DNA from 2 places in the Pseudomonas sp. GWSMS-1 genome. Region 2 is predicted to be linked to the other one. Evidence: predicted binding sites of a transcription regulator. Region 2 holds the regulator's gene; the other holds the start of a gene.
What was found. The regulator LexA, encoded in region 2, represses DNA repair genes until DNA is damaged. The targets are predictions, from matches to a motif close to CTGTNTNNNNANACAG.

Region 1: the regulator LexA is predicted to act here: its motif matches at 3,719-3,734, upstream of recN (DNA repair protein RecN).

Annotation. Positions count from the first base shown of each region.
Region 1 covers NZ_JBMHHV010000003.1:85,332-92,050, reverse strand. The annotation lists gene dnaJ (molecular chaperone DnaJ) at 1-895, opposite strand, end outside; gene dnaK (molecular chaperone DnaK) at 1,018-2,934, opposite strand; gene grpE (nucleotide exchange factor GrpE) at 3,034-3,603, opposite strand; gene recN (DNA repair protein RecN) at 3,759-5,432, shown strand; gene fur (ferric iron uptake transcriptional regulator) at 5,504-5,908, opposite strand; gene ACEPAJ_RS01295 (outer membrane protein assembly factor BamE) at 6,006-6,524, shown strand; gene ACEPAJ_RS01290 (RnfH family protein) at 6,600-6,719, opposite strand, start outside.
Region 2 covers NZ_JBMHHV010000005.1:2,275,168-2,281,886, forward strand. The annotation lists gene nagZ (beta-N-acetylhexosaminidase) at 1-604, opposite strand, end outside; gene ACEPAJ_RS14320 (L,D-transpeptidase family protein) at 626-1,150, opposite strand; gene ACEPAJ_RS14325 (TetR/AcrR family transcriptional regulator) at 1,198-1,905, opposite strand; gene lexA (transcriptional repressor LexA) at 2,176-2,787, shown strand; gene sulA (SOS-induced cell division inhibitor SulA) at 2,862-3,338, shown strand; gene ACEPAJ_RS14340 (hypothetical protein) at 3,450-3,683, opposite strand; gene ACEPAJ_RS14345 (DUF6586 family protein) at 3,762-4,280, opposite strand; gene topA (type I DNA topoisomerase) at 4,352-6,719, opposite strand, start outside.

The sequences.
Region 1 (6,719 bases), on a different contig from region 2:
CTTCCGGAATCTTCAGCTTGACCCGACCATCCAGGGTTGGCACTTCAAGCTCACCACCCAAGGCGGCATCCGCAAAGCTGATTGGCACTTCGCAGTACAGGTGCTTGCCGTCACGCTGGAAGATCGCGTGCTCGCGCACATTCACCACCACGTACAGATCGCCCGCCGGGCCACCCATGGCGCCTGCCTCACCTTCACCCGTAAGACGGATGCGGTCGCCTGTATCAACACCAGCCGGCACTTTCACCGACAGGGTCTTGTGCTCTTCCACGCGACCCTGACCGTGGCATGAACCGCACGGATCGGTGATCATCTTGCCCTGGCCATGACAGCGCGGGCAGGTCTGCTGCACCGAGAAGAAGCCCTGCTGCATGCGCACCTGACCAATACCGCCACAGGTGGTACAGGTTACGGGCGTGGTGCCCTTCTTCGCCCCAGAGCCATCGCACGGCTTGCAATTGACCAGGGTCGGCACACGAATGGTCACTGTGGTGCCACGCACCGCTTCTTCCAGGTCCAGCTCCAGGGTGTAACGCAGATCACTGCCGCGTTGGGCGCCACCGCGACCACCGCCACGACCACCGCCGCCACCGAAGAAGTCACTGAACACATCACCGAAGATATCGGAGAAGTTCGCGCCACCCGGGCCGCCACCGCCACCCATCTGCGGGTCAACGCCGGCATGGCCGTATTGATCGTACGCCGAACGCTTGGCGGCATCGGAGAGTACTTCGTAAGCCTCGTTGGCTTCCTTAAACTTCTCTTCCGAGGCCTTGTCGTCGGGATTGCGATCCGGGTGATGCTTCATGGCCAGGCGACGGTAAGCTTTTTTCAGCTCCGCCTCGCTGGCACCGCGCTCAACACCGAGCACCTCGTAAAAGTCACGTTTAGCCATAAGTCTTCAACACCTTAAAATCGTCTACTCCAGACACGCCAACGCGGGAGCAAGCTCCCGCGCGGCGAATCATGCCGGGCGCAACTCGCGTCACACCCGGCCAAAGCGGCATAAGCTTGCGCTTACTTGTTGTCTTTGACTTCTTCGAACTCAGCATCAACCACGTCGTCACCGGCGTCTTTGGCTTGTTCGGCACCTTGCTCAGCAGCGCCTGGCTGCGGTTGCTCGGCGTACATCTTTTGCGCCAACGGAGCGGTCACTTCGGACAGCGCGGTCATCTTGGCTTCGATTTCAGCTTTGTCGTCGCCTTTCACCGCGACTTCCAGTGCGCTCAGCGCCGCTTCGATTGCAGCCTTCTCGTCGGCAGTCGCCTTATCGCCAGCCTCGGTGATCATCTTACGGGTGGCGTGCACCAGCTGATCGCCTTGGTTGCGGGCACTGGCCAGCTCTTCGAACTTGCGGTCTTCTTCAGCGTTAGCTTCAGCGTCACGCACCATCTGCTCGATTTCTTCCTCGGACAGACCGGAGTTGGCCTTGATCACGATGGACTGAGTCTTGCCAGTGGCCTTGTCTTTGGCGCCGACATGCAGAATGCCGTTGGCGTCAATATCGAAGGTCACTTCGATCTGCGGCACGCCACGTGGCGCTGGCGGAATCTCGGCCAAGTCAAACTTGCCCAGCGACTTGTTACCGCTGGCCTGCTTACGCTCACCCTGCAACACGTGAATGGTCACCGCGCCCTGATTGTCGTCGGCAGTCGAGAACACCTGCGACTTCTTAGTCGGGATGGTGGTGTTCTTCTCGATCAGCGCGGTCATCACGCCACCCATGGTTTCGATACCCAGGGTCAGCGGCGATACGTCGAGCAGCAACACGTCTTTCACGTCACCGGCCAATACAGCGCCCTGGATAGCAGCACCCATGGCAACGGCTTCGTCCGGATTCACATCCTTACGTGCTTCTTTACCGAAGAATTCGGTTACCAGCTTCTGCACCAACGGCATACGGGTCTGACCACCGACCAGAATCACGTCGTTGATCGCGCCAACGTCGATACCGGCGTCTTTCAACGCAATGCGGCAAGGCTCGATGGTGCGCTGCACCAAATCTTCAACCAAAGATTCCAGCTTGGCGCGGGATATCTTCACGTTGAGGTGCTTAGGACCGCTGGCATCTGCCGTGATGTAGGGCAGGTTAACGTCGGTCGACTGGCTCGAGGACAGTTCGATCTTGGCTTTCTCGGCAGCTTCTTTCAGGCGCTGCATCGCCAACGGATCACCCTTAAGGTTCATGCCGGTTTCTTTCTTGAACTCGTCAACCAGGTAATCGATCAGACGAATGTCAAAGTCTTCACCGCCGAGGAAGGTATCACCGTTGGTAGCCAGCACTTCGAACTGGTGCTCGCCATCAACTTCCGCGATTTCGATCACGGAAACGTCGAAGGTACCGCCACCCAGGTCATAAACGATCACGGTGTGATCGCCTTTAGCCTTGTCCATACCGTAAGCCAGGGCCGCAGCGGTCGGTTCGTTGATGATCCGCTTAACGTCCAGACCGGCAATACGGCCGGCGTCTTTAGTGGCCTGACGCTGACTGTCGTTGAAGTAAGCAGGAACAGTGATCACCGCCTCGGTCACTGGCTCGCCGAGGTAGTCTTCGGCGGTCTTCTTCATTTTCTTCAGAATTTCAGCCGAGATTTGTGGCGGCGCCATTTTCTGGCCGTTCACTTCAACCCAGGCGTCATTGTTGTCCGCCTTGACGATCTTGTAAGGGACCATCTGGATGTCTTTCTGCACAACTTCTTCGTCGAAACGACGACCGATCAGACGCTTAACCGCGTACAGCGTGTTATGCGGATTGGTCACAGCCTGACGCTTAGCCGACTGGCCTACGAGGATTTCGCCATCGTTGGCATAGGCGATGATCGATGGCGTAGTACGCGTGCCTTCGGCGTTTTCAATAACTTTGGCTTTGCCGTTTTCCAGAACAGAGACGCAGGAGTTGGTTGTCCCCAGGTCAATACCGATAATTTTGCCCATATTCATTCTCCCGAAATTTTGATATTTCCGCCGCTGGTTAATTGCCAACGGCGGTAGAACTAAAACGCTTGACTGTTAAATGGGGCAGCTCGATGAATTTCAAGCCTGCTCATCAATCGATGGCGGCACTTCTGCCGGCGCCTTGCTGACCACCACCATGGCGGGGCGCAGCAAACGGCCATTGAGCATGAAGCCCTTCTGGAACACCTTGAGCACGCTATTGGGCTCAACATTGGTGCTTTCCTGCATTGCCATTGCCTGATGGTGCTCAGGGTTGAACGGTGCACCATGAGGATCAATGACTTCCAACTGGAAGCGCTTAAGGGTGTCGAGGAACAACTTGAGCGTCAGCTCCATGCCCTCACGCACCGCTTTGATCGCTTCATCATCTGGATTCGACAGCTCAAGGCCGCGCTCCAGGCTATCCACCACCGGCAACAAGTCGTTGGCGAATTTTTCCAGCGCAAACTTATGCGCTTTCTCTACATCTTGCTCCGCGCGACGGCGCACGTTCTGCAGATCGGCGGCCATGCGCAGCGACTGATCCTGCGCAGCGGCCAGTTGCTCTTCCAGCGCGTGCACGCGAGCAACCAGATCATCACCCGCAGCGGCCTCAGCAGCTGTCTGTAGATCAGGGTTCTGCGTATCCAGGGTCTGTTCGTCAGCCATGCGTCTCTCCTTTTGAATTCTGACGCGAGCCTTAACTCACGTGCCTGGCGGTTATATGGGGTCAAAAATTATCGTTTCAAGGATGAAAGACGGATTGTCAGCCCACAAAAAAACACTGTATAAATAACCAGACATGAACTTGGGAGGCCCTCGCCATGCTGGTGCACCTGTCCGTAAACAACTACGCCATTGTCGAACACCTTGATCTAGAACTGGATGCCGGCATGAGCGTAATCAGCGGCGAAACCGGCGCTGGCAAGTCGATCATGCTCGACGCCCTCGGCCTGACCTTAGGTGATCGCGCCGACAGCGGCGTGGTGCGCCCTGGCGCGGACAAGGCCGATATCCTCGCCAGCTTCGACCTGAGCGACATCCCCGAAGCCCGCACCTGGCTCGCCGAACGCGACCTGGACAACGACGGCCCGTGCATCCTGCGCCGGGTCATTACTGCCGAAGGCCGTTCGCGCGGCTATATCAACGGCGCCCCCAGCCCTCAAGGCGACCTTAAGGCGCTCGGCGAGCTGCTGATCGACATCCACAGCCAACATGAACACCAGTCGCTGCTCAAACCCGAGACCCACCGCCGGCTGCTCGATGAATACGCTGGCAGCCAGGAGCTGGCGCGCCAGGTGCAACTGGCCGCGCAACGCTGGAAACAAACCAAGAATGAACTGCAACGGATTTCCAGCCTCGGCGACGAGCAGCGCGCTCGCCACCAGCTGCTCAGCTACCAGCTCGAAGAGCTGGATAATCTGGCCCTCGGCGAAGATGAACTTGAGCAACTGGAGCAGGAACACAAGAACCTGACCAATGCCGAAAGCCTACTCAGCGCCTGTCGCCTGGTGATTGAACAATGCAGCGAGAATGATGCAGGCAACGTCCTGTCCGCCCTCACCAACAGCCTCAACCGCCTTGGCAACTTCCAGGGCCAGCCCGGAGCGCTGAGCGAAGCGACCAACCTACTGGCCAGCGCACAGATCCAAGTTGAAGAAGCCGTCGGCGAGCTGAACCGCTTTCTCGACCACTTCGATGCCGACCCCGAGCGCCTGCAACAGATGGAAGAGCGCCTGGATGCGATCTACACCCTGGCACGCAAGCACCGTATCCAGCCAACTGAACTGGGGGCGATGCAGCAACAATTATTCGAAGAACTGGAAAGCCTCAACGCTGACGACCAGGCGGCCGAGCGTCTCAGCGAGGAGCTGACAGCCTTCGAACGGCATTACCAGGAAAAAGCAACAGAACTCAGCACACTGCGCAATAACGCCGCTGGCCAACTGGCCAGCGCGGTAGAAGTGGAGATGCAAACCCTCGGCATGCCCGGCGGGCGCTTCACCATCAAGCTGAGCGCTAACAGCAACAATGAGCCACACCCCAATGGCTTGGAGCAGCTGGAGTTTCTGGTCAGCGCTAACCCCGGCCAGCCGCTCAAAGCCCTGGCCAAAGTGGCCTCGGGCGGCGAACTGTCGCGCATCAGCCTGGCGATCCAGGTGATCACCGCGCAAACCTCACGGGTACCAACCTTGGTATTCGATGAAGTCGACGTCGGCATCGGCGGCCCTACCGCAGAAGTGGTCGGACAACTACTGCGCAAGCTCGGCGAACGTGGCCAGGTGCTCACCGTGACTCACCTGCCGCAGGTCGCAGCGCAGGGGCATCAGCACCTGTTTGTTCACAAGGTCCGCGAAAGCGATGCCACGCGCACCGCGGTGAGCAAGCTCAGCCCGGTTCAGCGCGTCGAGGAAATCGCCCGCATGCTCGGCGGCGTAGACCTAACCGAAGAATCCCTGGCCCACGCACGGCAAATGGTCGGTAGCGCCCAAGCCTGATTCAGCCGCACCAGAACGTTAGAAAGCACAAAGGCGACCCGAGGGTCGCCTTTGGCATACAAACAGGCTGATCAGCTTTTCTTGCGCACGTACAACACAAGATTATGATCAACCAGTTCAAAGCCGTGCTCTTTGACGATTTCTTTCTGGCGTTTTTCGATCTCCGCATCAAAGAACTCAATCACTTCACCAGAATCGACACACACCATATGGTCGTGATGCCCGCTGTCCGCCAATTCGAAGACCGCATGACCGCCATCAAAATTATGGCGAACCACCAGGCCTGCGGCTTCAAACTGAGTCAGTACGCGGTAGACAGTCGCCAAACCTACGTCGTCACCAGCCTCCATTAAAGCCTTATATACGTCTTCGGCACTCATGTGACGCTGGCCGGCAGAGTCGAGCATTTGTAGTATCTTGACCCGTGGCAGGGTCACTTTCAGGCCAGCCTTGCGTAGTTCGCTATTTTCAACCATGGTCTGCTTTCTCACGGAAGCGGCTTCGCAGCTTCCTTTATTGCGGGTATGATCCGGGTTTATATTGCCCAGCCAAGATAGTGGAAGTCGCCCACCGATGCAAAAGACCAAACTCCTGCTGACCAGCCTCTCCCTTACGGGGCTACTCGCACTCGCCGGTTGTTCATTCCCCGGGGTTTACAAAATCGACATCCAACAGGGCAATGTCGTCACGCAGGACATGATAGACCAGTTGCGCCCGGGAATGACCCGCAAGCAAGTGCGGTTTATCATGGGCAACCCCTTGCTCACCGACACCTTCCACGCCAACCGCTGGGATTACCTGTACAGCATCCAGCCAGGTGGCGGTCAGCGCTTGCAAGAGCGTGTGAGTGTGAACTTCAGTGCTGAGGACCAACTGGTCGGCCTGTCGGGCGACTTTATGCCAGGCGTGAGCCGCGACCAGGCAATCCTCGGCGAAAGCAGTGGTGTTACCACGCCGCAGGCGGCGCAGCCAACTCGAACAGAAGAGAAGCCTGCACCCGGCTCGCTGCTCGAGCAGATTCAGCGTGAAGTAGACGATGTAAAAGTCGTCCCAGTGCCGACACCAGAACCCCTGGACAGCACACCGCAGTAATAATGCGCTGATAAAAAGCCCGGACATGTCCGGGCTTTTTTGTGCCTCGCCATCTCTGACGACACGCCTTTATCACTAATCCCCGCCACTGTCCGCCTTGGCTTGTGCGGCCTTGGCCGCGCGCTGCTTACGCACCTCTTTGGGGTCAGCAATCAGCGGACGATAGATCTCCACCCGCTCGCCCTCTTCCAGCAC
Region 2 (6,719 bases):
GCTGCTGACTTAATTGACGAAACGGCAGCAGGTCCTTGGCTCGAATGTCATCCAGGCTGCGCTCATCGACCGGAATAGCCACGTGAGAATCCGCCTCAGCCCAACCATGCCCAGGGAAATGCTTGCCGCAAGCAGCCATACCGGCAGCATTCATGCCGCGGATAAACGCGCCGGCAAGCTGTGTTGCGCGCTGCGCATCACCTTCAAAAGCACGACTGCCAACCACCGCACTGCGCTGATGATCGAGATCCAGCACCGGCGCAAAACTCAGGTCCAAGCCAGCAGCCAGCACTTCAGTGGCCATCACCCAGCCACACTGCTCAGCCAAGTGCTCGGCATTATCTTTATCGGCCAGCGCACGCATGGCCGGCAAGCGCACAAACCCCTGACGCAGACGCTGCACGCGGCCGCCTTCTTGATCGACCGCCAACAACAAATCAGGTCGCACAGCGCGAATAGCCGCAGACAGTTCGCGCACCTGACGCGGATCTTCGATGTTGCGCGCGAACAGAATCAACCCTGCTACCTGCGGCTGGCGCAGGAGCTGTCGATCCTCAGCCGTCAGCCAGGTGCCGGCGATATCCAGCATTAATGAACCGTGCATGGGTGAACTCACAAGTCATCCTTAAATAAGAGGCGCGGTCGCCCAATCGGGGCAAGCCGCCTCGTCAATCTGAACCGCACAGCCGGCCGGCACCCGCGCAAACAGCGTCAGCAAATCACTGTTACGCATGCGCACACAGCCATGGGACAACGCTACACCCATGGGCTCGCTGTCCGGCGTACCGTGTATGTAGATATAGCGGCGAAAAGTATCGACAGCGCCCAACCGATTGCGCCCAGGCTCACAGCCGCTGAGCCAGAAAATGCGCGTGAGAATCCAGTCACGACCGGCGAATTGAACATGTAACTCAGGCGACCAGACCTCGCCCGTCCAGCGGCGCCCGCGCAACACGGCACCACTGGGCAAGCCAGCACCAATCTTCGCCCGTACCCGGTGCAAGCCGCGAGGCGTACAGCCGGAACCATTGCGCTCACCTGCGCCATTGAGCGCGGTGGAAACACTCAGGCGCAGGTGCAGCTGCCCATTGGCAAAGCCATACAGGCACTGATCGGCGAGGGAAATATGCAGAAAATCGAGAGCTACCATGGGCGGCTAGCTTAGCGGATAGCATCCACCAAGCCCACCCGCCGAGGTCAAACTTTGCTGGGGACCGCGGGAGTCTTGGTGCGCGGTTTAAGCTGGGCGCTGGCCAGTGCCTCATCGGTCAAGCCGGTTTCCGAACGCATGCCGGCAGCCAGAAATGGCACCATCAAGCGCATGACCTGCTCAATCGAGGTATTAACCCCAAAATCAGTTTCCGACATGGCCCGCAAGGCTTTGATCCCGGACATGCTGAACGCTGCCGCGCCAAGCATAAAGTGCACGCGCCAAAACAGTTCCAATGGCGGAATGCGCGGAGCGGCTTCATGCACCAGCTGCATATAACGACGGAAGACCTTGCCATACACCTCTTCCAGATACTTACGCAGATGCCCCTGACTTTGACTAAACGCCAAACCAAGCAAACGCATAAATATTGAAAGATCGTTACCACTGCGCGGCTTGACGGCCAGCGCCTGCTCGACCAACAGCTCAAGCAGCTCTTCTAGACTGACCTTGGCATCGGGCTTAGCCTGACGACGATCCAGCTCGCGCTCCAGGCTTGCGCAGAAAGGCCCAAGGAAGCGTGAAAAAACCGCCTGAATCAGGGCTTTCTTCGAGCCGAAGTGATAGTTCACCGCGGCCAAGTTCACCCCAGCCTTACTGGTGATCAAACGCAGAGACGTTTCTGCGAAACCCTTCTCCGCAAAAAGCTGCTCTGCCGCATCGAGAATGCGTTCAACGGTTTCCGACTGCGCCATGACTTTTTCATCTGAACAAACACTTGTTTGAAACATACGTTTCACCTACCCGCCTTGTCAAGCGGGGCCGACCATCTTGTGGCCGACTGGTCACACATCGCCCAGCAACCCCGAATCCCGACCCTGGCTAGCCACCCTGTAACACCTGAATAGTAGCGCCACGCGAGTGACGATATAGGGATGAATAAAGTACAGATCAGAACGTAAGGATTGCCAACCTGCAATCACTGTATATAATCCCAGTCACTGTACAAAAAGACAGAGTCGATCATGCTTAAACTGACGCCGCGCCAAGCTGAAATTCTCGCCTTCATCAAGCAATGTCTTGAAGACAACGGCTACCCGCCCACCCGCGCAGAAATTGCCTTAAAACTGGGTTTCAAATCACCCAACGCAGCGGAAGAACACCTCAAGGCGCTTGCCCGCAAAGGCGCCATCGAAATGACCCCCGGGGCTTCGCGGGGCATTCGCATCCCAGGCTTTGAACCCAATGCTGAGGAAGAGCCAGGCTTGCCGGTAATCGGCCGTGTAGCCGCCGGCGCACCCATCCTCGCGCAGCAACACATTGAAGAATCGTGCCGCATTAACCCAGAATTTTTCCATCCCAAAGCCGATTATCTGCTGCGCGTACGCGGCATGAGCATGAAGGATATCGGCATCCTCGATGGTGACCTACTGGCCGTACACACGACCCGTGAAGTGCGTAATGGCCAGGTAGTCGTGGCACGCCTCGATGATGAAGTTACGGTCAAACGCTTCAAGCGTGAAGGCAACAAAGTCTGGCTGATTGCCGAAAACCCGGAGTTCGAGCCAATCGAAGTGGATCTGGCAGAACAGGATCTGATTATTGAAGGCCTGAGCGTCGGCGTTATCCGCCGGTGAAGCGACAAGTGAGGCCTTTCTAACGCAGTACCGACAATGCAGGCAATTTGCTAACACCTGCGAGTGGAGGATCTATGCAGTTCCCACAATCACTGAACCGTACACAACTACCGCTGTTCGATGCTTTTCTAGCCTCAACCACGCCACCCTTGTTTGCCGAGAGCGGCGAACTGCCTTGGCAGGATGATGAGGGCGAAGCATTCAGTGAACTGTCGTTGCGCGGCGCAGCAGGACACTGCCTAAATTTACTCGCACCGGTATTGCGCCAACTCAGCGAGAACCATGACGAACGCTGGTTGACCCTGATCGCCCCACCATCAAGCTTGACCCAAGCGTGGCTACGTGAGGCAGGCCTTAACCGCGAACGCATCCTGCTGCTCCACCCACGCGGAGAGCAAAGTCCATTAGAGCTGGCCCAACAGGCCTTGAAGCTAGGCCGGAGCCATACCGTCGTCAGTTGGCTTCACCCTCTTGAGCGCCAGGCACGCCAACGCCTTGTTCAGGCGGCCCACCAAGGTAAGGCACAGAGCCTAAATATCAGCCTGGGATGATCGACCAGTGCAACGCACAAGGAATGTGCATGTTTAGCCACTAGGTCCTTGCTAAAAGGGCCACCTGCAACTGACAGAGCACGCTAAGTCAGCGCTGAAAAAGCCCTACTTTCAATGCAGTACCCGCGGCCCTTCTTCATGCTGAAAGTTATTTTCAGCTAAGCGCCCAGCCATTTGCACACCAACATTGAGCATGGCTTTGGCCACTTCAACATGCTGCCCCTGCAGAAACGCTTTGGCGTCGGCAGAAAAATCCAGCACGACCAACGATTCTTCATCCTCTGCACGGCGCAGCGCAATGCGTCCGTCAGGCAGTTCGACAATTTCCAGGAAGGATGTAGGCATTGGGTTAGCTCTCCACGAAAGACCGGCATTGTAACAGCCGACCTGAGCCCGCCCTAGCCCACCGGGCAAATCAGCCTGTCACCATTCGCTCAATGTTTCGCGAAAGCGCTGCGCCAGAGCTTTCAATTGTTGCCGCCACGCCTCCAGCGCCTGATGAGTCAGGGGCTCGACTTCATCATCCAAGCTAACCGCCGTTATCAGCGGCGTACCAGGGTCTACTTTGACCTTCTTACCCGCTTGAGGCGGCTGAAATAGCGCGGCATACGCTTTCAGCAACTCAGCAACCCAGCTATCAGCTGATTGCGCCAACTCAACCAACTCGCCCAGCTCCTGGCTCGGCGCGGCTTGCAACACAGCCGGCGTGAGAAAGCGCTCAGCCTGCGGAGCGGAACTATCAGGCAAGCGGTAATAGCCAGCAATCTCATGGCACAGCCCTAGCAGGGCCCCATAAAGATGAAACAGCGCAGCTTCACGCTCAGCCTGGATCAAAGCCAGCGCATTCATGCTCTGGGCTTGCTCGGCGTTACGCCAGGAGTCTAGCGCCAGGCCTGCATAGAAGATTTTCTGATTAGTACGGGTATAGAGCTCATTAGCCATTGCGGCGCCCTCCATTACGGATTGGATAAGCATACGCGCACTCGCCCACGGCGAGCGCGCGTACAGCTAGATCAGCTCTTATCTTCGACTTTCCACTTACCACCATCGAAGAATGCACGCCAGCCGGTCGGCTTGCCATCGACCTCGGTCTGCACGTACTGCTCCTTGGTTTTGCGACTGAAACGAATCACCGCAGCACGACCTTGAGGGTCCTTCTTCGGCGCATCACAAAGGAAGTGATACTTTGGATCGATTTCATCGCGGTGTGGAATCAACTCCAACACCAGCGGAGCGCGGGTTTCACGGTTCTTTGGAAACTGGCTAGCGGCCAAGAACAAACCAGAGGCACCGTCACGCAAGATGTAAGTGTCGTTGACCTTCTCGCACTTGAGCTCCGGCATTTTCACCGGGTCCATTTTCGGCGGCGCCGCTTCACCGCTTTTCAGCAGTTTGCGGGTGTTCTTACATTCGCTATTGGTACAGCCGAAGAATTTGCCAAAGCGCCCGGTCTTGAGCTGCATCTGGCTGCCACACTTGTCGCAGTCCAGGCTCGGCCCTTCATAGCCCTTAATACGGTACTGGCCCTGTTCAACCTCATAACCCACGCAATCTGGGTTATTACCGCAGATGTGCAGTTTGCGGGTTTCATCGAGCAGATAGGCATCCATAGCCGTCGAACAGATCGGACAACGGTGCTTGCCGAGCAACACGCGCGACTCAGACTCACCTTCATCGTCAGCGGCAATTTCATCACCCGGCACCAGATTGACGGTGGCCTTGCAACGCTCTTTAGGCGGCAACGCATACCCCGAACAACCAAGGAACACACCGGTAGAGGCCGTGCGAATGGTCATTGGTCGCGCACAGTCGCGGCAGGCGATATCCGTCAGCGTAGGTGTATTGGCACGCATGCCGTTAACGCTGTCGCTTGCAACTTCAAGCTTCTTCTTGAAGTCACCGTAGAACTCGTCGAGTACATTTTTCCACTCGCGCTCGCCGTGAGCCACATCGTCCAGATTTTCTTCCATACCGGCTGTAAAGCCGTAATCCATCAGATTGGAGAAGCTTTCAGACAGACGCTCGGTGACGATGTCACCCATTTTTTCAGAGTAGAAACGGCGGTTGTGCAATGCCACATAACCACGATCCTGGATGGTGCCGATGATCGCTGCATAGGTCGAGGGACGGCCGATGCCACGCTTTTCCATCTCTTTAACAAGGCTCGCTTCCGAGTAGCGCGCCGGCGGCTTGGTGAAGTGCTGGCTCGGGTCGAGCTTGACCAGCTTGAGCACTTCGCCCTGATCCATTTCCGGCAACACATCGTCATCGCCCGGCTTGCTTAGCTGCGGCAGCGCACGGGTATAACCGTCGAACTTGAGAATACGCCCCTTAGCGCGCAGTTCGAACTGCGCAGCCGTCACCGTCACAGTGGTCGACAGGTATTCCGCCGGCGGCATCTGACAGGCCACGAACTGACGCCAGATCAGCTCATACAGGCGCTCGGCGTCACGCTCCATGCCTGACAACTGGGTCGGCTTGAGGTTCACGTCAGAAGGACGAATCGCTTCGTGCGCCTCTTGTGCGCCTTCTTTGCTGCTGTAGGCAATCGGGTTGGCTGGTAGGTACTTCTTGCCAAACTCGCCTTCGATAAAGTCACGCACCATGCTCACGGCGTCAGCCGAGAGGTTGGTCGAGTCGGTACGCATATAGGTGATGTAGCCGGCCTCATAAAGACGCTGAGCCATCATCATGGTCTTCTTCACCCCAAAGCCCAGGCGGTTACTGGCAGCCTGTTGCAGGGTGGAGGTAATAAAGGGAGCAGACGGCTTGCTGCTGGTCGGCTTGTCTTCACGCTTGCTGACGGTGTAGCTAGACGCTTTCAGCGTAGCCAAGGCCGCCATGGCCTGGGCCTCGCTCAGCGGTTTGAAGGCAGCGCCGTTCTCGCGCGCCACTTCGAAGCGCACATTCGCGCCTTTGGCCGTGCCTAGATCGGCATGCACTTCCCAATATTCTTCGGGGACGAACGCGCGAATCTCTTTTTCACGTTCGACCACCAGCTTTACCGCTACAGATTGCACGCGGCCGGCAGACAGACCACGGGCAATCTTGGCCCACAGCAATGGCGAGACCATGTAGCCCACTACGCGATCGAGAAAGCGCCGCGCTTGCTGGGCGTTAACCCGGTTGATATCAAGCTCACCGGGCTTGGAAAACGCGTCTTGGATGGCCTTTTTAGTAATTTCGTTGAACACCACGCGCTTATAGCGGCTGTCGTCACCGCCAATGGATTCGCGCAGGTGCCAGGCAATGGCTTCCCCCTCGCGGTCCAAGTCGGTTGCGAGATAGATAGTGTCGGCATCCTTGGCCAAACGGCGCAATTCCTCGACCACCTTCTCTTTGCCCGGAAGGATCTCGTACTTGGCTTTCCAGCCATGCTCG